Regions from separate parts of the Arenibaculum sp. genome, predicted to be linked through region 2. Evidence: predicted binding sites of a transcription regulator. Region 2 holds the regulator's gene; each other region holds the start of a gene.

Region 1 (7,583 bases), on a different contig from region 2:
AGCCGCCGCGCGCCGCGCCCCGTCCGCTCCAGCCCCGCGCACAAATCCCCGGCCAGGCGGCGCAGCGCCGCCTCGATCGAGGCCGGGGCGGAGATCGGCTCGGCGAAGGCGAGGCGCGCGGAATGCGGCGGCACCGGGCGGCGCGGCGAGACCGGTTCCGCCACCAGCCCGAGCGCCTGGTCGAGCCGGCGGACCACCGCGCTGCCGAGACGCGACGCGAGCCCCGAGCGCGGCATCGCGTAGAGATCGCCGATGCGGTGCAGCCCGAACCGGCCCAGGGCCGACACCGTCTCCCCGGGCAGGCGCAACGCCGCGGCCGGCAGCGCCGCCAGCGCCGCGCGCGCGCCGCCGGGCGGCGCGATCTCCCCAAATCCAGCCCCGTACCGGGCCAGGGCGGCGGCGGCGGCGGGCGTGTCGGCGATGGCCGGCCGGCAATCGTAGCCGAAGCGATGGAGCCGGCCGGCGAGGTCGCGCAGCAGCCCCGCCTCGCCGCCGAACAGATGGGCGCAGCCCGTGACGTCGAGCAGCAGCCCGTCGGCCCCGTCCAGGCCGACCCAGGGCGTGTAGCGCCCGCACCAGTCCGCGATCCCGTCGAGCGCCCGGGCATCGGCCGCCGGGTCCGCCTCGACCGCCAGCAGGCCCGGCTCGACCGCGCGCGCGTCGGCGAGCGCCATGCCCGGCACGATCCCGGCCTCCTCGGCCAGTCCGTCCACCCCGACCACGACCGCCCGCCCCTGCCCGCCGGCGACGACCGCGAACGGCCGGGCCGCCATGCCCGGCTGCCGCCGCGCCAGCCGGTCGGCCGACAGCCTCGGCAACCATAGCGACAGGATGCGCCGCGCCATGCCCCACCTCGCCCCCGGAACACCCTCGATAAGAACATACCAAGAACACACGGAGCGGGCTCCGGTGTCAAGAGGGTCAGGGCGAGAAGGTGGTAGACCGGAACGGCTGCCCGAAGCGCAGCGAGACCGCGAGGCCGGGTTCGTTGTCGTCCAGCACCAGCTCCGCGCCGTGGAGCCGGGCGACGGCGTCGACCATGGAGAGGCCGAGGCCGTTGCCGGGCGTGCTGCGGCTGCGCTCCAGGCGGACGAACCGGTGCAGCACCCGCCCGCGCTCGTCGGCGGGGATGCCGGGGCCGCTGTCGGCGACGGCCAGCTCGGCCGAGCCGGGGGCGGCGCCCGGGCGCACCGACACCGCGATCCGGCCGCCGGCGGGCGTGTACTTGACGGCGTTGTCCAGCAGGTTGGCCACCGCCTGGGCCAGGAGGTGGCGGTGCCCCCTGATCGGCGCGTCGTGCAGGTCCGCGCCGAGCGCCACTCCCTTCTCCTCGGCGACCGGCTCGTACAGCTCGACCATCTCGCGCACGAGCCCGGCGAGGTCGAGCTGCGAGAAGGCCGCCTGCTGGTGGCCGGCCTCGGCCTCGGCGATGCTGAGCAGGGCCTGGAAGGTCGCGAGCAGCCGGTCCGCCTCGCCGAGGGCATCCTGGAGGGCCGAGCGCGCGGCGTCCTGGCCGCGCGTCTCCAGCAGCGCCAGCTCCATGCGCGAGCGCAGCCGGGTCAGCGGCGTGCGCAGGTCGTGGGCGACGCTCTCGGCGACGTGCCGCATCTCCTGCATCAGCCGTTCGATCCGGTCGAGCATGGCGTTGAGGTTGCGCGCCAGCTCGTCCAGCTCGTCGCCGCCGGCCGAGACGACGATGCGCTGGTGCAGCTCGCCGGTCATGATCTTGCGGGTCGTGCGGTTGATGGCGTCGACCCGGCGCATCACGTCGCGGCTGATCAGGACCCCGCCGACCGTGCCCAGCCCGATCGTCAGCACGACCGCCCAGGCCAGCGAGAAGACGAGCCGGTCCTGGAACTCGCCGCGCTCGCGCAGGTCGCGGCCGACCAGGAGGCGGAACCCGCCCGGCAGGACGAAGACGCGGGCGCGCGCGCCGTGGATCTCGCCGTTCCCGGCGGCCGGCGCGTCGGCCAGCACGAACTCGATCCAGCCGCCGTCCTCCGGCTCCACCTCGGGCCAGTGCGACAGGTTGCCGGCGATCGGGTTCAGGCGGGGATCGGTGAACAGGTAGAGGGCGTTGGTGCGCGGCTGGCGGCTGCGCTGCTCGATCACCTCAGCGAGGCCGCGCAGGCCGCGCTGGCGGTACTGCTCGCGCAGCCCTTCCAGCTCGGCGGCGATGGTCTCGCCGGCCTGGCGGTCGAGGAAGCCGGCGGTCGTGTAGTAGATCGCGCCGAGGATGATCAGGACCGAGGCGGTGAACAGCCAGATATAGACGAGGGCGACCCGGAAGGTCGTCGTGCGCAAGAGCCGGGTATCAAGCACGAAGGCTGTACCCGACGCCGCGCACGGTGTGGATCATCGGCGTCGGGAAGTCGCGGTCGATCTTCTGGCGCAGGCGCGCCACGTGGACGTCGATGACGTTGGTCTGGGGGTCGAAATGATAGTCCCAGACGTTCTCCAGCAGCATGGTCCGGGTCACCACGCTGCCGGCATGCCGCATCAGGTATTCCAGCAGCCTGAACTCGCGCGGCAGCAGCTCGATCGGGCGGCCGGCGCGCCGGACCGTGCGGGCCAGCAGGTCCATCTCGAGGTCGCCGGCCTCCAGCCGGGTCCGGACCGAGGGCTCGGCCGCCCGGCGGCGGCCCAGCGCCTCGACCCGGGCCAGCAGCTCGGAGAAGGCGTAGGGCTTCGTAAGGTAGTCGTCGCCGCCGGCGCGCAGTCCCTGCACGCGGTCGTCGACGCTGCCGAGCGCGCTGAGGATCAGCGCCGGCGTCTGGTTGCCGGTCGCCCGCAGCACGCCGACCAGCGACAGCCCGTCGCGGCCGGGCAGCATGCGGTCGACGACCAGGACGTCGTAGTTCTCGGCACCCGCCATGAACAACCCGTCCTTGCCGTCGGCCGCATGGTCGACGACGTGCCCGCTCTCGGTCAGGCCCTTGACCAGGAAGGCGGCGGCCTGGGCATCGTCCTCTATGACGAGCACCCTCATGGGAAGAACATCCTCATGACCGCCGTATCTGGTGTCAGGCCCGGGTGATTTCGAGGGCCACGAACTGCTCGGTCCCGCCGCGGTGCAGGCGCACCAGCAGGGACTTGCGGCCGGCCTTCTCGGCTTCCTCGACCTTCGCCGCCACCTCGGCCGGGCTGGAGACCGGGTCGCGGCCGACCGAGGTGATGACGTCGCCGGGGCGGACCTTTTCGGCGTTGGCGCCCTCGCCGGCACCGACCACGACCACGCCGCTGACGTCCTCGCCCAGGCCGAGGCGCTGGCGCATCTGCTCGTCGAGGGCGGAGAGCTGGAGGCCGAGGGCCGCCTTGTCGGACGGGGCCTCGCCCGCGGACGCGACCTTCACCGGGTCGCCGGGCATCGTGCCGACCGCGAGGTCGACGGTCTCGGTCTCGCCCTGGCGGTAGAGGCCGAGCTCGACCGTGCCGCCGGGCTTGGTCGCGGCCACGGCGCGGGTGACGTCGCGCAGGTCCTTCACCGGCTTGCCGGCGACCGAGACGATCACGTCGCCGGGCTGGAGGTCGGCACGGTCGGCAGGGCCGTCATCGACCACGTCGGCGACCAGCGCGCCTTCCAGGTCCCCGGCGCCCAGGCTCTCGGCGATCTCGGGCGTCACCGGCTGGATCTGCACGCCGATCCAGCCGCGCTCGACCGAGCCGGTCTCGCGGAGCTGGGCGATCACGGGCATGGCGAGGTTGGCTGGGATCGCGAAGCCGATGCCGACCGAGCCGCCCGAGGGCGAGAAGATCGCCGTGTTGATGCCGACCACCTTGCCGCTCATGTCGAAGGTCGGCCCGCCGGAATTGCCGCGGTTGATGGCGGCGTCGATCTGCAGGAAGTCGTCGTAGGGGCCGGCGTTGATGTCGCGCGAACGCGCCGACAGGATGCCCGCGGTCACCGTGCCGCCGAGGCCGAACGGGTTGCCGATCGCCACCACCACGTCGCCGACCCGGGTCGCGTCGCTGTCGGCGAACTCGACATGGGGCAGCGGCTTCTCGGGCTCGACCTTCAGCAGGGCGACGTCGGTCTTCGGGTCGGTGCCGATCAGCTTGGCCGGCAGGGTGGTGCCGTCCGACAGGGTGATCTCGATCCCACCGGCGCCGTCGATCACGTGGTTGTTGGTGACGACGTAGCCGGAGGGATCGATGACGAAGCCGGAGCCCTGGGCGACGCCCTCGCGGCCGGGCATCTCGGGCCCGTGCGGCGTCGGCGCGCCGAAGCGGCGGAAGAATTCCTCGTAGGGCGCGCCGGAGGGGGCGGCGACCTCGGGACCGGCCTTGCGCACGGTGGAGACGTTGACGACGGCGGGCATCACCGCCTCGACCAGGTCCGCGAAGGAACCGTGCTGCTCCAGCAGGGCCGGCGGGACGGCGGCGGTGGCCGCGGGCGGGACCGTGGCGGCCCCGAACGAAGCCAGCATGCCCGCGCACAGAACCAGGGCGGTGGTGCGGCGCACCGCGACGGCGGTGCGCTGCACGGGGGCGGTGGTGCGGCGCAGGCGGCTGGCGAACGGGCTGTTTCTCATGGCGTTGCTTCCGGTCGGATGGGAAATGCTGACCCGGAAGATGGGGCCGGCCGGATTACGGCGCCCTTACGGGAACATTAAATTCCTGAAAGGTTGGAATGGTCCCGCCGCCCCCCATCTGGAAAGGCATGGACTACGCCGCAGCAGCGCTCCTGCTCGTCCTGGCCGCCGGGGACGGGATCTCGCGCCCCTATCTCGACCCGCCGCGCGAGCCCCTCTCGCCGGTGGAGCGGGGCCGGATCGAGCTGCAGCGCGACCTGCTGGACGGCGCCGAGCGCCTGTTCGAGCGCCGCCGCGCGCTCGGCATCCTCGACCCCTTCGACGAACGCGAGCGCCTCCAGCTCGGCGCCGAGCGCGACCGGCTGGAACGCGCCCTGCGCGAGCGGCGCTGAGGGCCGCATGGCCGGCTTGTACTCCTCGGGGGTACATGACAGAGTCACTCTATCGCTTCCGAGGCGGGCATGACGATCACATTGCGACGCGACATCGAGAGGCTGGCCCGTCAACGTGCCGCCGACCGTGGCTTCTCCGACGTGTCGGACTATCTGGCACAGCTGATCGCGGCAGACGGCGACGATCTTGCGCTCGAAGCCGAACTGCTCCCGGCGCTCGATGAAAGCAATGACTCGGATATCAACATTCAGGAACTGAGGGCTGGCGGACGGGCCCTGCGCGAGCGGCGCTGAGGGCCGGGCCCTCACCCTCCCACCGCTACGCGGCGGGCCCCTCCCTCTCCCGTTGCACGGGAGAGGGGAATTTCGGGTTCGGCGCGCAGGCCGTCCGGGTGCCATTCCATCGTCCACTCGCCGGGCCGGCCGCCGCGGCAGCGCAGCAGGCGGGCGCGCCAGCGCGGCCTACCCATGCCCGGCTCGCCCGGCGACGGCAGGCTCGGCGCCGGGGCCAGCGTCCAGCGGGTGGCGGCGGAGGTGGCGCCGGCCTTCCTGTCGGGCAGGTCGCGACGCAGCACGAACCCCGTCGCCCCGCCCGCCTCGGCGGCGAGCTGCAGGCGCCGGCCGGCGGTCGGATCGAGCCCCGGCACCTCCCCCAGGACCGCGCCGATGCCGCGGCAGCGCAGCACCTCCTCCATCGCCCACAGGATGTCGGCGCCGCGGACGGCGCGCACCACGATCAGCCGCTCCGGGCCGAGGCCGTAGGCGGCGAGCCCCGGGGCGTGGAGGTCGAGGCCGCGGCCGATCCACACCGCCGGACCGTGCCGCTCGGCGATGCGGCCGAGCAGCGCCGCCGCGAAGCCGGTCGCCGCGCCGCCGCCAGGATCGCCCTCGCCCGCCAGCTCGTGCAGGCAGCCGAGCGGCAGGCCGCCGGGCAACGCCGCATCGAGCGCGGGGCCGAGCGGCAGCACCCGGCCGTCCTCGCCGCCGATACCCTCGATCCGCCGGATCCGGCTGCGCAGATCCGCCAGCAGGCCTGCCTTGGCCGTGGACATGTCGAACCCCCCGGCTTCGCGCGAACGTGTTCTCTTTTCGTTCTAGCTGGCGGAGGCCTGTTCGTCAAGCCCGGCCCGGAACGGTGCCGGCGCGAATATCTTCCGGCTTCAGCCCGGAGTGCGGACCAAGCGGCGGCGGCGCGGCTCGACGGGAGGGGCGCGGACCAGGCGCACCTCCTTGTTGAAGTTCATCGTGATCATCAGGGTCGCGGCCCCCTTGATGACGTAGAGGACCTTCTCCGACTCCGCGGGCAGCGGCACGCGCCGCCCCATGCAATAGGAGATCAGCGCCGCCGCGACCTCGCTCTCCGGCAGGGTGAACTCCTCCGTGCGGCCGTGGTCGTTGACGACCTCCAGGACCGTCGTCACCGTATCCTCGACCGAGAAGCGGACCGCCTGCACGGTGCCCGGCGGCAGCGGCTCGCCCCGCTTGCGCTTGCGGTCGATGATGGCGCTGACGAGCTCGCGCTCGGAGAAGACGATGCAGCGCAGTTCCTTCATGCCCAACCAGCCCCCTGTACGGACGGAGCGGAGAATACAGCCGGCGCAGCACCTGTGGCGGAAATTTTTCGCGCCGCCGGCCGGGACCGCGCGTCCCGGCATTCCCGCCAGGAACGCCGGCCAGGAACGAACGCCGCCAGCCCGTGTTTCACCTGCCACGACCAGAGGAAACCATTACGAAAGCCCGGCCCGATGGACCTCGTCCGCATTCTCCTGGCGATCCTGCTGCCGCCCCTGGGGGTCTTCCTGCAGGTCGGCATCGGCCTGCATTTCTGGGTCAACATCCTGCTGACCCTGCTGGGCTACATCCCCGGCATCATCCATGCGATCTACGTCATCATCAAGAAATAGGCCCGGCGTGGATCGCGACAGTGCGAGCCCGGCCACCCATTACGAGCGGCTCCTCCAGCTACAGCGCATGGCCGACCTGCTCGACAGCCGCTGGCGCATCCCGGGCACGCGCTGGCGCTTCGGCCTGGATGGGGTCGCCAGCGTCGTGCCGGTCGTCGGCGACACGCTGACGGCCGGCTTCTCCGCCTACATCATCTGGCAAGCGGCCTCGTTCGGCGTGCCCAAATGGCTGCTCGGGCGCATGATCGCCAATGCCGGCCTCGACTGGGCCGTCGGCTCGATCCCCGTGCTCGGAACCGTGTTCGACGTCGCCTTCAAGGCCAACCGCCGCAACCTCGCCCTGCTGACCCGGCACCTGGAACAGCGCTACACGCGCTGACGGAGGGGCGTGAGGGTGGAAAAAATCCGCCGATCGGATACAAATCGCCGATCGCCGGAAACGGCACGGCAGGGGTGCCCCATGATCACGCTCTACACCAGCGCGACGCCCAACGGTCACAAGGCGTCAGTGATGCTCGAGGAACTCGGGCTCGACTACGAGGTCCGCACGATCAGCGTCGCCGAGGGCCAGAACCTGACGCCGCACTACCTGGAGATCAGCCCCGCCGGCAAGATACCGGCGCTGGTCGAGACCGGCGCCGACGGCACGGAGCGCCGCATCTTCGGCTCGGCCGCGATCCTCCAGCATCTCGCCGAGGCCCATGGGCGCCTGCTGCCGACCGACCCCGCGCAGCGCGCCGAGGCGCTGAGCTGGC
Region 2 (7,583 bases):
ACCCTGCGGGCGGGCCCACCGGGCCCGCCCGAGCGGATCTGAGACGTCCGGCGGTTACGCACGCTCGTTGAGCGGCCTGAACGGCCGCTTCGCCGCACCGGTATAGAGCTGACGCGGCCGTCCGATCTTCTGGGACGGGTCCTCGATCATCTCCTTCCACTGGGCCACCCAGCCGACGGTGCGCGCCACCGCGAACAGCACCGTGAACATCGAGGTCGGCAGGCCGATCGCCTTCAGGATGATTCCCGAGTAGAAGTCGACGTTGGGGTACAGCTTCTTCTCGATGAAGTAGTCGTCCTGCAGCGCGATGCGCTCCAGTTCCATCGCAATGTCGAGCAGCGGCTCGTTCTTGATCCCGAGTTCGCCCAGCACCTCGTGGCAGGCCCGCCGCATCACCTGCGCACGCGGGTCGAAGTTCTTGTAGACGCGGTGGCCGAAACCCATCAGGCGGAAGCTGTCGTTCTTGTCCTTGGCGCGGGCGATGAACTCGGGGATGCGGTCCTTGCTGCCGATCTCCTGGAGCATCTTGAGCACCGCCTCGTTGGCGCCGCCATGGGCCGGACCCCAGAGCGAGGCGATGCCGGCGGCGATGCAGGCGAAGGGGTTGGCGCCCGAGGACCCGGCGAGGCGGACGGTCGAGGTCGACGCGTTCTGCTCGTGATCCGCGTGGAGGATCAGCAGGCGGTCCATCGCCTTGGCGACGACCGGGTTCACCTTGTAGGGCTCGCAGGGGACCGCGAAGAGCATCTGCAGGAAGTTTTCCGCATAGCTCAGGTCGTTGCGCGGGTAAACGAAAGGCTGCCCGATCGAGTACTTGAAGGCCATGGCGGCGATGGTCGGGATCTTCGCGACCAGCCGATGGGACGCGACCATCCGGTGGTACGGGTCCTCGATGTCGGTGCTGTCGTGGTAGAAGGCGGACAGGGCGCCGGTCACCCCGCACAAGATCGCCATCGGGTGGGCGTCGCGCCGGAAACCGCGGTAGAAGGCGGTGAGCTGCTCATGCACCATCGTGTGATGCGTGATCGTGTCCTCGAACTGCTGGCGCTGATCGGGCGTGGGCAGGTCGCCGTACAGCAGCAGGTAGCACACCTCGAGGAAGTTGCTGTGCTCGGCCAGGTCTTCGATCGCGTAGCCGCGGTGGAGGAGGACGCCCTCGTCACCGTCGATGAAGGTGATCTTGGACTCGCAGCTCCCCGTCGACGTGTAGCCGGGATCGAAGGTGAAATGACCGGTTTCGTTGTAGAGCTTGCGGATGTCGATCACCGAAGGGCCAAGGCTGCCCTCGAGTACGGGAAGTTCGTAGGACGTTCCGGTGCGGTTGTCGACAAGCGTCACCGTTTCTTGGGTCATCTCGGCTTTCCTTTGACGTCTTCGTGATCGGAATCCCCGCGCCCCTCGTATGGGTCGAGGATAATGCTGCGCCGCCGAGTTGGCAACGCGGGCCCGCGGGTCTACCGCGGTTGCGTAAGGTCGTTAATGCGGGCGAGGGCCTCCTCGCGGCCGAGAATCTCGGCCACGTCGAATACGGGCGGGCTGACGGTCGACCCCGTCAGGGCGGCGCGCAGCGGCTGGGCGACCTTGCCCAGCTTGAGGCCGCGCTCCTCGGCGAAGGTCCGGGTCGCGGCCTCCAGCGCCGGTGCGGTCCAGTCCGGCGCGCCGGACAGCGCCGTCACGAGGTCGCGCAGGATGCCGAGCCCCGCGCCGTCGAGCTGCTCGCGCGCCTTGTCGGTCGGTGTCAGCGGTCGCTTGGCTACGAAAAATGCAGCGGATTCAGCAAGTTCGACAAGTGTCTTCGAGCGCGGCTTGAGGCCGGGCATGGCGCGTTGCAGCAGAGTGCGGCCTTCGTCCCCGATCGGGTGGCCGAGGATGGCCTCGATCCTGGGGACGATCAGCGCGACGAGGCGGGCGTCGTCGGCCTCGCGCAGGTAGTGGGCGTTCAGGTTGTCGAGCTTGGCGAAGTCGATGCGCGACGGCGACCGGCCGATACCGTCCAGGTCGAACCATTCCACCGCCTGCTCGGTCGAGATGATCTCGTCGTCGCCGTGGCCCCAGCCGAGGCGCAGCAGGTAGTTGCGGACCGCTTCCGGCAGGTAGCCCATGTCCCGATAGGCATCGATGCCGAGAGCGCCGTGGCGCTTGGACAGCTTGGCGCCGTCCGGGCCGTGGATCAGCGGGATGTGGGCGAACTCCGGCAGGTTCCAGCCCATCGCGTTGTAGATCTGGATCTGACGGAAGGTGTTGGTCAGATGGTCGTCCCCACGGACCACGTGGGTGACGCCCATGTCGTGGTCATCGACGACGACGGCCAGCAGGTATGTCGGCGTGCCGTCCGCGCGCAGCAGTACGAGGTCGTCGAGCTGCGCGTTCTGGACCCGGACCTCGCCCTGGACGTGGTCGCGCAGCACCGTCTCGCCGGACTGCGGCGCCTTCAGCCTGATCACGGGATCGACCCCCGCGGGCGCTTCGGACGGGTCGCGGTCGCGCCACCGCCCGTCGTAGCGGACGGGCAGGCCGGCGGCGCGCTGGGCCTCGCGCATCTCTTCGAGTTCGGCCGGCGTCGTGTAGCAGCGGTATGCCGTTCCGTCGGCGAGCATCCGGTGCGCCACTTCCGCGTGCCGGTCGCGGCGGGCGAACTGCGACGCCGCTTCGTCGTCCCAGTCGAGCCCGAGCCAGGACATGCCGTCCAGGATCGCGTCCACCGCCTCCTGGGTCGAGCGTGCCCGGTCGGTGTCCTCGATGCGCAGGAGGAACCTGCCGCCGTGATGGCGGGCGAACAGCCAGTTGAACAGGGCCGTACGCGCGCCGCCGATGTGGAGGAAGCCGGTGGGCGATGGAGCAAAACGGGTGACGACGGTCATCGGTCGGGCTATTCCATGATCGCATCGGTTCGAGGGACGGGCTGACATAGCACAACGTGACGGCGGGTGCATCCAATGCGAAGCATCGTTGCCGCGGAGCCCATGTCCGCGAGCGGAGGACGGCCGGGCCCGGACCGGGCATGGGCCGCCGTCGCGTCCATCTGGGCCGCCGAGGCGGAGCGCTGGCTGCTGTGGCTTCCCGTGCTCGCCGGGGCCGGGATCGGCATCTACTTCGCCCTGCCGGCCGAGCCGCCCGTCTGGATCGGGCCGGTCGTCGCGGCGGCGCTGTCGGTGGCGCTCGCAGCGGCACGCCGATCCATGCCCACGCTCGTCGCATTCGCCGCGCTCGCCGCCGTCGCCTTCGGCTTCGCCGCCGCCCAGGTCCGGACCGCAGCGGTGTCGGCGCCGGTCCTCACGCGCGGCAGCGGACCGGTGGTGGTGACCGGACGCGTCGTGGTGATGGAGCGCGGCGAAGGGGCCGCACGAGTGACGCTGGACGAGGTCGCCATCGCCGGCATGGAGCCGGCTGCGACCCCCGAACGCGTCCGCCTTCACGTTTCCGAGCGCCACGGCGAGGTCATGCCCGGCATGACCCTGCGCGTCCGCGCCTTCCTGCAGCCGCCGCCCGGCCCGGTGATGCCCGGCTCCTTCGATTTCGGGCGCCAGCTCTTCTTCGCCCGGATCGGCGCCGTCGGCCGTTCGATCGGGCCGGTCGAGCCGGTGGACGGCGCGGGATCGATGCTGTCCTCGGCCGCAGCCGAGCGGGCGCGCCGGGTGCTGGCCGACCGGATCCTGGATAGTCTCGACGGCGCGCGGGCAGGGGTGGCGGCGGCCCTGGTCGCCGGCGAGCAACGCGCCATTCCGGCCGAGGCCATGGAAGAGATCCGCATCTCCGGCCTGGCCCATCTCCTCTCCATCTCGGGCCTGCATGTCGGGTTGGTGGCCGGCCTCGTCTTCTTCGCGGTCCGCGCCCTGCTGGCGATGGTTGAAACCGTCGCCCTGAGGTTCCCGATCAAGAAATGGGCGGCGGTCCCGGCTCTGACCGCAGCGGTCGGCTACACGCTGCTCGTCGGGGCTCCCGTGCCCACGCAACGCGCGGCGCTGATGACGGGCATCGTGCTCGGCGCGATGCTGCTGGAGCGCAACCCCTTCAGCATGCGGCTGGTCGCCTTCGCAGCGGCGGTCGTCCTGCTGCTCCAGCCCGAGAGCATGCTGGGGCCGAGTTTCCAGATGTCGTTCGGCGCCGTGATCGCCCTCATCGCGGCCTACGAATCGTTGGGAAGCCGGTTCGCCGCGTGGCGCGCCGGTGCAGGCATGCCGCTGCGCGCCGCACTCTACCTTTTCGGCCTCGTGCTCACGTCCCTGGTGGCGAGTCTCGCGACCCTGCCGTTCGGGCTCCACCACTTCCAGCAGATCCAGTTCTACGGAGTGGCGGCCAACATGATCGCGGTGCCGGTGACCTCGTTCTGGGTCATGCCTCTGGGACTGGTGTCCGTCGCGGCGATGCCGTTCGGCCTGGAAAGCTGGCCGCTGGAGGCGATGGCGCTCGGCATCGACGTGATCCTGGGAACGGCCAGCGTCGTTGCGGGCCTGCCGGGTGCATCCGGACTGGTTCCGGCGATGCCGGTCTGGGGATTGACGGCGCTCGCCCTCGGCGGGCTCTGGCTCGTACTGTGGACGCGACGCTGGCGCCTGCTCGGCCTGATCCCGGTCGCGCTGGGTTTCGCCTCGATCCTCCTGGCGCCGCGGCCGGACCTGCTCGTCTCCGACGACGGCCGCGTCGTCGCGCTGCGCGACGGAGGAGGGCATCTCCTCCTGTCGACGAAAAGAGCAGGCCGGTTCGATGCGCAGACCTGGCTTCGCCACGACGGCCGGGCGGACGCGGAGGCCTGGCCGGCGCAGGGACCGGGAGCCGGCGGCGCCCTCGCGTGCGACCCGCAAGGCTGCATCTGGAACGCCGGGGGAAAGCGGGTCGCCATCGCGTGGCGCTACGAGGCATTCCTGGAGGATTGCCTGGCCGCCGACATCGTCGTCGCGCCCGAACTGTACGGACGCTGCGCGGCGCCGGTCGCGATCACCCGCGGCGATCTCCTGCGCAAGGGAGCCCATGCCCTTCGTCTGGGCACGGACGGCGTGCGGATCGAGACCGTCGCCGACGCGAGGGGGAGCCGGCCTTGGGCGCCGGCTCCCCGGTAGTAGCCTGCGAACAGGATCCGCATGCGAAAGCGGGCGCGCCGTTCCGGACCCGTGCCGCGCCCGTCCCGCGGTCAGTACTGGCGGAGAAGGCCGATCAGCTTGCCCTGGACGCGAACCTTGTCCGGCCCGAAGATCCGGGTCTCGTACTTCGCGTTGGCCGGTTCGAGGGCGATGGCATTGCCTTTGCGGCGCAGCCGCTTCAGCGTCACCTCGTTCTCGTCGACCAGCGCCACCACGATGGTGCCGCTGTCGGCCGTCTCGCAACGCTGGATCACGACGGTATCGCCATCCAGGATGCCGGCATCGACCATGGAGTCGCCAGCGACCTCGAGGGCGTAGTGCTCCCCCGCGCCGAGCATGCCGGCCGGCACCGGGACCTTCGCCGCCCCGTCCATCTTGAGCGCCTCGATGGGCGTGCCGGCCGCGATGCGGCCGAGCATCGGAAGGTCGACGGCATCGGCGGCCACGGTGACCTCGCGGCCGGCCAGCGCCGCCGAGAAGTCGCCCCGGATCACATTGGGCTGGAACCGGGCGCGGCCGCGCGGCGCGCGGGCGGCCTCGAAGTTCTCGGGCAGGCGGATCACCTCGATCGCGCGGGCGCGATGCGGCAGCCGCCGGATGAAGCCGCGCTCCTCCAGGGCCGAGATCAGCCGATGGATGCCCGACTTCGACTTGAGGCCGAGCGCCTCCTTCATCTCGTCGAAGGAGGGGGACACGCCTCCTTCGCCTTGCCTGTCCTGAATGAACAGGAGCAGTTCGTACTGTTTGCGCGTCAGCATCTACGCCCCCTTCCGCACGACGTTGCAGGTCCGGAACAAAACCAAAACAGCTTGAAGGTGTTCTAGTTTGGTTCCGAGGCGGCGTCAAGCATTCGCTTCATAAAAGGAAAAAAACGTCCCGCAATCGTCGAATCATGCCGGCAGGATCCCGGTCGAGAGCGGCAGGATGTCCACGGGATCGCCCGGCCGGGCGGCGGGAGCCCGGGGCGGACGGACCACCAGGCAGTCCGCCGCCGCGAGCAGCGACATCACGGAACTGTCCTGGAGCGGGAAGGGGTGCGCGACCAGTTCCCCCGACGGACCGCGTTCCAGGCGGGCGCGCAGGTAGTCCTGCCGGCCGTCGTTCTCCGCCAGCGCGATCCCGAGCGTCGCGCGCGCGACGGGTTCCGACGTGTCGGCGAGCCCTTGGAGGCGCCGGAGCAGCGGGCGCAGGAACAAGAGGCCGCAGACCATGCTGGAGACCGGGTTCCCCGGCAGGCCGAGCAGCGGGACGTCGCCGAACCGGCCGAACATCAACGGCTTACCGGGACGCATTGCGATCTTGTAGAAGTCGAGCCGCATGCCCCTCTCGCCGAGCACGGAGCGCACCAGGTCGTGCTCGCCGACCGAGGCGCCGCCGGTCGTGACCAGGAGGTCGAAGCCGCGGGCGGCCTCGGCATGCGCGGTGAGCGAGCGGGCGTCGTCGCGCGCGATGCCGAGATTGGTCGCGTCCCCGCCCGCCGTCGCGACGAGGGCCGCCAGCGCCAGGGCGTTGGAGCTGACGATCTGGCTCGGCCCGATCGGCTCGCCGGGCATGACGATCTCGTCGCCGGTCGCCAGGATGGCCACCCGGGGCCGGCGGTGGACGGAGAGCCAGGGGACGTTCATCGCCGCCGCCAGCCCGATGTCGCGGGCACCGAGACGGCGGCCCGCCGTCAGCCCGACGGTGCCGGTCGTGAAGTCCAGGCCGGCACGCCGGACGTAGCGTCCGGCCGGGTAGGGCTCGGCGACGACGACGGCCTCGCCCTCGGCGGTGGTGTCCTCCTGGATGACGACGGTGTCGGCCCCGGCGGGGACCGGCGCGCCGGTGAAGATCCGCACCGCCTCGCCGGGCCCGACCGTGCCCTCGAAGCGGGCGCCGGCGGCGACCTCGCCGATCCTGCGCAGACGCGCCGGCGCGGTCGCCACGTCGGCGCCGCGGACGGCGTAGCCGTCCATCGCCGATACCGCCACCGGCGGCTGGGTCACCCGGGCGGCGACGTCCGCAGCCAGTACGCGGCCGAGCCCGTCGGGAAGCGCGACCGTCTCGGCGGGGAGCGGGGCGACCGCGGACAGCATCCGTTCGAGGGCGTCCGCGACCGGGATCATTCCGGAGCGCTCCAGTGGCCGCTCCTGCCGCCGGCCTTGTGGACGAGGCGCACCTCGGCTACGGCCATGCCGCGGTCGACCGCCTTGCACATGTCGTAGACCGTCAGCGCGGCGACCGCGGCGGCGGTCAGCGCCTCCATCTCGACGCCGGTCCGGCCCTTGAGCTTGCAGGTCGCCGTCACCTCGACCTCGCTGCGTTCCGGCACGCAGACGAGATCGACGGCGACGGAGGCCAACGGCAGGGGATGGCAGAGCGGGATCAGGTCGGGCGTCCGCTTCGCCGCCATGATGCCGGCGAGGCGGGCGACCGAGAGCACGTCCCCCTTCTTGACGCCGCCGGACATGATCAGGGCCAGCGTTTCAGGCTGCATGCGGACCGCGGCGCGGGCCGTGGCCGTCC
Region 3 (7,583 bases), on a different contig from region 2:
GTGGGACAGCCAGGCCTCCAGGCGCTCGAACATGGCGGCGTGGCCGGTCTCGCGGGCGGCGGACAATGTGGCCACGCGCTCGCCCATGCCGGGCTCGGCCAGCAGCGTCTCGCCCGCGGCCGGGTCGGCGTAGCCGATCATGCGGGCCGCGGTGGCGGGGGTGGCGCCGTTGGCGACCAGGCGGCAGAACAGTTCCTGGCGGGGGTCGAGCGTCACGGGCCTGCTCCTTGCGACTGCGCGTAGGACAACCTGGAACAAAATAGGAACTTTGTCAAGCGGCCTTGCGGCGCGATGCGTCCCGGCTATGCTGCGGGCATAACCGTCGAGGACCATGATGCCCCTGAAGATCTACGGCGTTCTCCGCTCGCGCGCGTCGCGCAACGTCTGGCTGGCCAAGGAGCTCGGCATCCCGTACGAGCTGGTGCCCGTGATCCAGGCCTACCGGCTGGCAGACCCCTCGGCCGCCGACGCGCCGCTCAACACCGCGTCGCCCGCCTTCCTCGCGGTCAACCCGAACGGGCTGATCCCCTGCATCGAGGACGACGGCCTCGTGCTGATCGAGTCGCTGGCGATCAACCTCTACCTCGCGAGGAAGCATGGCGGGCCGCTGGCGCCCGCCGACATCCGCGAGGAAGGGCTGACGGCGATGTGGACGCTGTGGGCCGCGACGGAGTGCGAGCCGCATTCCGTGAAGATCGTCCTCAACTATGCCGACCGGGAGCGGAACCCCGGCATCATCGAAACGGCGGTCGCGGCGCTGCGGCGCCCGTTCGGCATCCTGGACGAAGCGCTGCGCGCGCAGGGCGGCCACGCGGTCGGCGGGCGGTTCACCGTCGCCGACCTGAACCTGGCGGAAGTGCTGCGCTATGCCCAGCCGGTGCCGGGCGTGTTCGACGACTACCCGCATCTGAAGGCGTGGATCGAGGCCTGCCAGGCCCGCCCGGCGTTCCGAGAGATGATCGCCGAACGCAGCGCCGAGCCGGCGTAACGGGCGCAAACGCGAACGGCCGCGCCTGGAGGGCGCGGCCGGCAGCGGCGGCAGGGAGGGCCGCGGGTCAGTCCGGGGAGGACGCCTCGCCGTCGGTCTCGGGCGTGCCCATCATGGCGCTGGCGACGAGGCCGGAATTGGCCCGCACCTTCTGCTCGATCGCGTTCGCGATCTCGGAATTGGTGCGCAGGAACTGCTTCGCGTTCTCGCGCCCCTGGCCGATCCGCTGCCCGTCGTAGCTGAACCAGGCGCCCGACTTCTCGACGACGCCGGCCTGGACGCCGAGGTCCAGGAGCTCGCCGACCTTGGAGACGCCCTCGCCGTACATGATGTCGAACTCGACGACCCGGAACGGCGGGGCCATCTTATTCTTGACCACCTTGACCCGGGTCTGGTTGCCGACCACGGTGTCGCGGTCCTTGATCGCGCCGATGCGGCGGATGTCCAGCCGGACCGAGGCATAGAACTTCAGCGCGTTGCCGCCCGTCGTCGTCTCGGGGTTGCCGAACATGACGCCGATCTTCAGCCGGATCTGGTTGATGAAGATCACGGTGCAGCGCGACTTGGAGATCGAGCCGGTCAGCTTGCGCAGCGCCTGGCTCATCAGCCGGGCATGCAGGCCGACATGGCTGTCGCCCATCTCGCCTTCGAGCTCGGCCCGCGGCACGAGGGCCGCCACCGAGTCGATCACCAGGATGTCGATCGCGCCGGAGCGTACCAGAGTGTCGGCGATCTCGAGCGCCTGCTCGCCCGCGTCGGGCTGGGAGATCAGCAGTTCGTCCACGTTGACGCCGAGCTTGCGCGCGTAGCTCGGGTCGAGGGCGTGTTCCGCATCGACGAAGGCGCAGGTGCCGCCGTGCTTCTGCGCCTCGGCGATCGCATGCAGGGCGAGCGTGGTCTTGCCGGAGCTTTCCGGGCCGTAGATCTCGATGATCCGGCCGCGCGGAATGCCGCCGATGCCGAGCGCGATGTCGAGGCCGAGCGAGCCGGTCGAGATCACGTCGGTTTCAACCAGGCTCTCTCGTGCGCCCAGCTTCATGATGGAGCCCTTGCCGAACGACCGTTCGATCTGGCTGAGGGCTGCCTCGAGCGCCTTCTGTTTATCCATGGGATTTTCAACCAAACGCAAGGGTGCGGACGACATGTGCAGGCCCTCTTCTCTCATACGGCGGACGGGAGTGCAATGCCGCGACTGTACGCGTTTCGTTCGCGAACACCAATAGAAATCTGGAACGGAGAATGAACGCACGCCGCGCGCCGCATCCGCCCCGCGGCCGCGCGAACGAGGGCTGTCCAGTTGGACAGGTGCCGACGTCCGGGGTCCCGTGGCCTTCTATCATGGAATGCCGAAGCCGGTCCCGGATGCGGGACGCGCAGCAGATGAGGGAACCATGGACGTCTGCATGATCGGGTTGGGAGTCATGGGCGAACCCATGGCCTGGAACTTGGCGAAAGCGGGGTTCGCACTGACCGTCCACAACCGGTCGTCCGCCCGCTGCGAACCGTTCCGCGCGGCCGGGATCGCGGTCGCGGATACGGCCCGCGACGCGATCGCGCGAAGCGAGGCGGTGGTCCTGATGCTGCCCAACGACCGCGAGATGGACAGGGTGCTGGAACGCGGCCCCGACGGTCGCGTCGGAGTTCCGATCGAAGGCAAGATCGTCGTCACGATGTGCACGGTGGCGCCCGCCTATTCGCAGGCGCTGGCAGCCGACGTCGCCGCCGCCGGCGGCCGCTACGTCGAGGCTCCCGTCTCGGGATCGCGCAAGCCGGCGGAAGCGGCGCAACTGGTCATCATGGCGGCGGCGGCCGACCCGACCGCCATCGACGGGGTCGAGCCGATCTTCGCCGCCCTGGGCAAGGCCACGATCCGCTGCGGCCAGCCGCCCGGCGCGATGCGCATGAAGCTGGCCAACAACCTGCTCCTGATCGCGATGTTCGAGGCGGTGACGGAGGCTACCCATTTCGCGCGCGGGATCGGACTGGACCTCGATCAGTTCTTCGAGATCGTCCTGGCCGGCCCGATGGCGAACGATCTCTACCGCGGCAAGGCGCCGAAGCTGCTCGCGGGCGACTTCTCCCAGCAAGCGTCGGTCAAGACCGTCGCCGAGGTCATCCGCCTCATCTGCGAGGAGGCTCGCCGGGCCGGCCTTTCGACCCCGGTCGCCGCAACCAACGAGAAGCTCTTCGCGGAAGCCGTCCGGGCGGGGCTGGGCGACGACGACGTGGTCGGCGTCCTGAAGCTGCTCGAGCGCTCCAGGGTACCCGAGGCCACCGCGGATTGACCCGCCTCCGCCCGGGCCCTATTCGCGGGAGATCAGTCCGAGGAGGGCGGCGCACATGACGGCCTGCGTGGTGCTGGCCACCTGAAACCGCCGCTGCGCGCTCTCGAGGTGGAACTTGACCGTCCTCGGCCTGACACCCAGGTCGCGGCCGATATCCGCCCGGCTCCTGCCCCGGGCGATTCCTTCGAGGCACTGCAGCTCCCGGCGCGTCAATCTGGGACAGGCAGCGGGCGACGCGACGGCCGGCAGCTCGCGGGCCCGGGCGTGGAAGTGGATCGCCATCACGTGGAGAGTGGGCTTGTGCCGCTCCACGACGGCCTCGATGGCATCGCCCGTGCAGAGCGTGCCGAAGCTCATGGCGGCTACGTAGCCGAGGCCGTCATGCACCGGGACCGCCCAGCCGGCCGCCGAGCCGGCCCAGGCGGGCGCGGGCGCCCGCACCGGACCCGTCCCGGCCGGCGCATCCGCCGGCGCCCACCAGAAGAACGGCAGGCGTTCCGCGGCGGCCCGTTCGACGACGAGGTCCATCTGCCCGCAATCACCGTCACGGCCTCCCCGCGCCGAGGGGTCGTCGGAGCGCAGGCACTCGAACTGCCGGGTATCGAGGATGCTGGCGACGCCGTACGCGAACCGAAGACCGACGCCGGAGAGCACCTCCGCCATCGCCTCCACGAGGTCGCGCCGGTGACAGGCCGAACGGAGACCGAGCGAAAACCTGTCGAAATCGATCATGTCAAATCTCGAATCGAGGGTTCGCGACGCGCGGCCGACGCGAGGCCGTCCGGGCTTCGACCATATTGCACCACCCCAAGTCGCCCGCCATCAAAAAGACCCGGCGAAGCGAAACATTGGTGCGTTCGAGCATCCTGTCCCGTAAGGTCTTGCGGGTCCCTGCCGCGGAACGCACCTTCCGGACGACCGCATCGCCGGCGCGCGGACGCCCACGGCCGGCGGACGGAAACGGGCGAGGCATCATGAACCTGCACGACATCAAGGCGTTCGTCGCCGTCGCGGAGACCGGATCCGTCAACCGCGCCGCCCTGCGCCTCAACCTCACCCAGCCGGCCATGACGCGGCGCCTGCAGAACTTCGAGGCCGCCGTCGGCCTGACACTCCTCGACCGCAGCACCAAGCCGCCGGCACTCACGCCGGCGGGCCGCCAGGTGCTGGAGCACTGCCGCCGCATCCTCAAGACGGTCGTCGACCTCGAAGCCTACATATCGAGCGTCGGCGAGCCTGCGGGCGACCTGCGCATCGGCATCGCCCACGGCCTGGCGGAGGTCGTCCTGACCTCGCCGATCGACGACCTGCGACGCCGCTTCCCGCGCCTCACGCTTCAGATCAGCTCGAACTGGACGTCACGCCTGCTCGACGAGATCCGCAACGGCGCCCTCGACTGCGCCATCGGCCTGATCACGGCGAACCATACGATTCCGAAGGGCGTCCGGGTGACGGAGGCCGGGCCGGAACGGGTGGTGGTGGTCGCACGCCGGGATACGAGCTTCGAGGGACGCGTCACCCTGGAAGCCCTCGTCGGTGAAGGCTGGGTCCTCAACCCGGCCGGATGCGGCTGCCGCATGACCCTGCAGCGGGCGTTCGACCGCATCAATGCGCCGATGCGGATCGCCGCCGAGGTGTTCGGCGAGGATCTCCAGCTCTCCCTGATCGCACGCAGCGGAGGTCTCGGCCTGGTGCCGTGGCGGCAGTTCGAAGCCAGCCCGCATCGCAGCCGGCTGTGCATGGTGGACGTCGCCGACTTCTCGCTCGAAGCGACGATCGCCATGCTCCAAGGACCGTCGCTCGGCAACCTCGCGGCCGCCGTCGACAGCTTGCGCGAAGGCGTGACCGAGCACCTCAAGATAATAGATATCTTTCATAATCATCATTCGAAGAATGCATTTGAATCATATATTCCGACCTAGCAGCATTCCCCGGAAGAAGCGATCCCGGGACGGCTGACGGAAAGGGGCCCACGACCTCTCCCTTCCGGCCGTGGACGCGTCGGATCGCAATCCGGAGCATCTCATGACCGTCAGCAGCCCGAGCCAAGCGATCACCGCCCCGCCGGCCGCAACCGTCCTTGCCACCTCCCGCTGGAACGTCACCCTCGGCGTCCTTTCCGGATTGGCGGTCGCGCTGATCTGGGCGAGCTGGGCGGTCGCGACGCGGTTCGCAGTGACGACCACCCTCGAGCCGCAGGACGTCACCTTCCTGCGCTTCTCGGTCGCCAGCCTGTTCCTGTGGCCGGTCCTCGTCCGCAAGGGCTTCGCCCTGAAGCAGATCGGGATCAGCCGGGCGGTCATGATGGTCACCGGGGCCGGCGCGCCCTTCATGCTCCTCACCTCGACCGGCATGCTGTTCGCGCCGGCCTCCCATGTCGGCACGCTGATGATCGGCGCGATGCCGCTGTTCGTGGCACTGCTGGCCGCACTGCTCTTCGGCGAACGGTATGACCGGCCGCAGCTCGTGGGCTTCGCGGCGGTCGCCACCGGCGTCGCATGCATCGGAGGCTACTCTCTCGTGTTCGACCGCGCCGGGGGCGAATGGCGGGGAGACCTGCTGTTCCTGCTCTGCGGCTGCCTGTTCGCGGGGTACACGCTGGCGCAGCGGCGGTCCGGGATCACGTCCTGGCACGCGGCCGCCCTGGTGAACGTCTGCTCGTGCGTCATCTTCGCTCCGATCTATTTCGGGCTGTTCCAGCCGAACCTCCTCACCGCGTCGTGGTCGGACGTGCTGTTCCAGGGCGTCGTCCAGGGGATCGGCGTCGCCATCCTCGGGCTGTATTTCTACGCCGAGGCCGTCCGCAGGCTGGGTGCGCCGCGCGCGGCGGTCTTCGGGGCGCTCACGCCCGGGCTGGCGGCGCTGCTCGGCATCCCCCTGCTCGGCGAGATCCCGTCGCCGGCGACCGTGATCGGCATCGTTCTGGTCACCCTCGGGGTCATGCTGGTCGGCGGGGTCCTGTCGAGACGGCGGAACCGGACGGCACCGGCGGCGCAGACGCGCTGAACGGAGACGGACGTCCGCGCGAACCGCATCGCAGCTTCGAGGAGGACGCCATGCGACTGTTCGACCGGTTCATCGCACACCTCGCCGAGGCACGCTCGCTGGACGAGCTCCGGGACGCCATGCAGGAGGCGTCGCACGAGGTCGGCGTCGACGCCTTCGCATATGTCCGCTGCGAGACCGCCCGCTTGCGGTCGTCCGACCGCGCGGCCGGCCGCCTGGCCGGCAGCCTGATCATCGTTTCCGGCGCCACCCCCCGTCCGATGGCCGAGCATCAACGGCTCGGCGCCGTCGTCGAGCGTGCAGCGGGCAGGCACCTGCCGTTCCTCGAGGAATGGGAGGGAGCCTGCCCCGGCGCCGCCCGAACGGCGTTGATCGTTCCGGTTTACGACAACGTGCCCGGCCGCCTCGCCGTCGTGACCTTCGCGTTCGGGAACGAGGAACCGGTCGATGCCGGGCTCCGGCCGTGCCACGTCGTGCTGCACGCCATGTCGGTCTACCTGCACGCCCATGCGAGCAGGCTCGCCGATTCCGGCGGCCCGCCGCGGAACGATGCGCTGACCCCGCGCGAACTGCAGTGCCTGCAATGGGCGGCGCGGGGCAAGAGCCGCACGGATGTCGGCCAGATCCTCGGCCTCAGCCCCAGGACGATAAAATTCCACCTCGAGAATGCCCGACGCAAGCTGGGTGCGGCCCATACCGGCCAGGCCGTGCTCAAGGCGGCGATGCTCGGTCTCGTAACCGCGAACCAGGCCCAGCTACAGCGCTGCACCTCCGATACCAACTGGCATTTTCCCTGGCAGCGCTACCCCCGCCCCAGGCAGCCGATCGGTTCCGCCGACACGTCGAGGCCGAACCAGGCGCGCGCCATCACGCGGGCATGGGACGCCCCCCCGTCCGAAGCGGACGGGGGGCTGCTGCGACCGCACGATCGGATGCCGACACCCGATCAGGACGCCTCCTGGACCTGAACCGCGGATGCCCCGTCGATGGCGATCTGCTCGTCCAGCTCGCTGGTCGCCCCGCTGACACCGATCGCACCGACGACGCGCCCGGCGACACGGATGGGCACCGCGCCCTGTTGCGCGACGAGGCCATCCTCGTGTTGCAGCATCCGGAATGCCGGCATGTCCGCCCTCGGCGCCAGTTCGCCGCTCGGCTTTCCGAATGCGGCCGCGGCAGCCGCCTTCCCGCGCGAGACCGCAACGGTGTACCAGGGGGCGCCATCCATCCGCAGCATGGCCACCAGGTCGCCGCGCCCGTCCACGACGGAGATGCCGACCGCGGCGCGGCGCTCGATCGCCCCC

The links. The regulator LexA, encoded in region 2, represses DNA repair genes until DNA is damaged. The targets are predictions, from matches to a motif close to ATGTTCTANTTTGGTTC.
Region 1: VGO20_RS01295 (ImuA family protein) is a predicted target of LexA. The motif match lies at 6,003-6,019, and genes of this name have one in related genera.
Region 3: recA (recombinase RecA) is a predicted target of LexA. The motif match lies at 2,200-2,216, and genes of this name have one in related genera.

What each region holds. Positions count from the first base shown of each region.
Region 1 is NZ_DASYHS010000017.1:7,279-14,861, forward strand. It holds gene VGO20_RS01265 (Y-family DNA polymerase) at 1-845, opposite strand, end outside; gene VGO20_RS01270 (sensor histidine kinase) at 922-2,304, opposite strand; gene VGO20_RS01275 (response regulator transcription factor) at 2,315-2,989, opposite strand; gene VGO20_RS01280 (Do family serine endopeptidase) at 3,024-4,532, opposite strand; gene VGO20_RS01285 (hypothetical protein) at 4,661-4,924, shown strand; gene VGO20_RS01290 (hypothetical protein) at 4,994-5,218, shown strand; gene VGO20_RS01295 (ImuA family protein) at 5,230-5,976, opposite strand; gene VGO20_RS01300 (hypothetical protein) at 6,085-6,477, opposite strand; gene VGO20_RS01305 (YqaE/Pmp3 family membrane protein) at 6,670-6,828, shown strand; gene VGO20_RS01310 (DUF4112 domain-containing protein) at 6,836-7,207, shown strand; gene VGO20_RS01315 (glutathione S-transferase family protein) at 7,289-7,583, shown strand, end outside.
Region 2 is NZ_DASYHS010000070.1:112,051-119,633, reverse strand. It holds gene gltA (citrate synthase) at 55-1,353, opposite strand; gene gltX (glutamate--tRNA ligase) at 1,455-2,861, opposite strand; gene VGO20_RS08225 (ComEC/Rec2 family competence protein) at 2,964-5,057, shown strand; gene lexA (transcriptional repressor LexA) at 5,129-5,836, opposite strand; gene VGO20_RS08215 (molybdopterin molybdotransferase MoeA) at 5,969-7,183, opposite strand; gene moaC (cyclic pyranopterin monophosphate synthase MoaC) at 7,180-7,583, opposite strand, start outside.
Region 3 is NZ_DASYHS010000031.1:13,167-20,749, reverse strand. It holds partial or broken gene VGO20_RS03015 (hypothetical protein) at 1-216, opposite strand, end outside; gene VGO20_RS03010 (glutathione S-transferase family protein) at 335-988, shown strand; gene recA (recombinase RecA) at 1,056-2,132, opposite strand; gene VGO20_RS03000 (NAD(P)-dependent oxidoreductase) at 2,392-3,273, shown strand; gene VGO20_RS02995 (response regulator transcription factor) at 3,292-4,005, opposite strand; gene VGO20_RS02990 (LysR family transcriptional regulator) at 4,071-5,195, shown strand; gene VGO20_RS02985 (DMT family transporter) at 5,299-6,279, shown strand; gene VGO20_RS02980 (helix-turn-helix transcriptional regulator) at 6,330-7,247, shown strand; gene VGO20_RS02975 (GlcG/HbpS family heme-binding protein) at 7,226-7,583, opposite strand, start outside.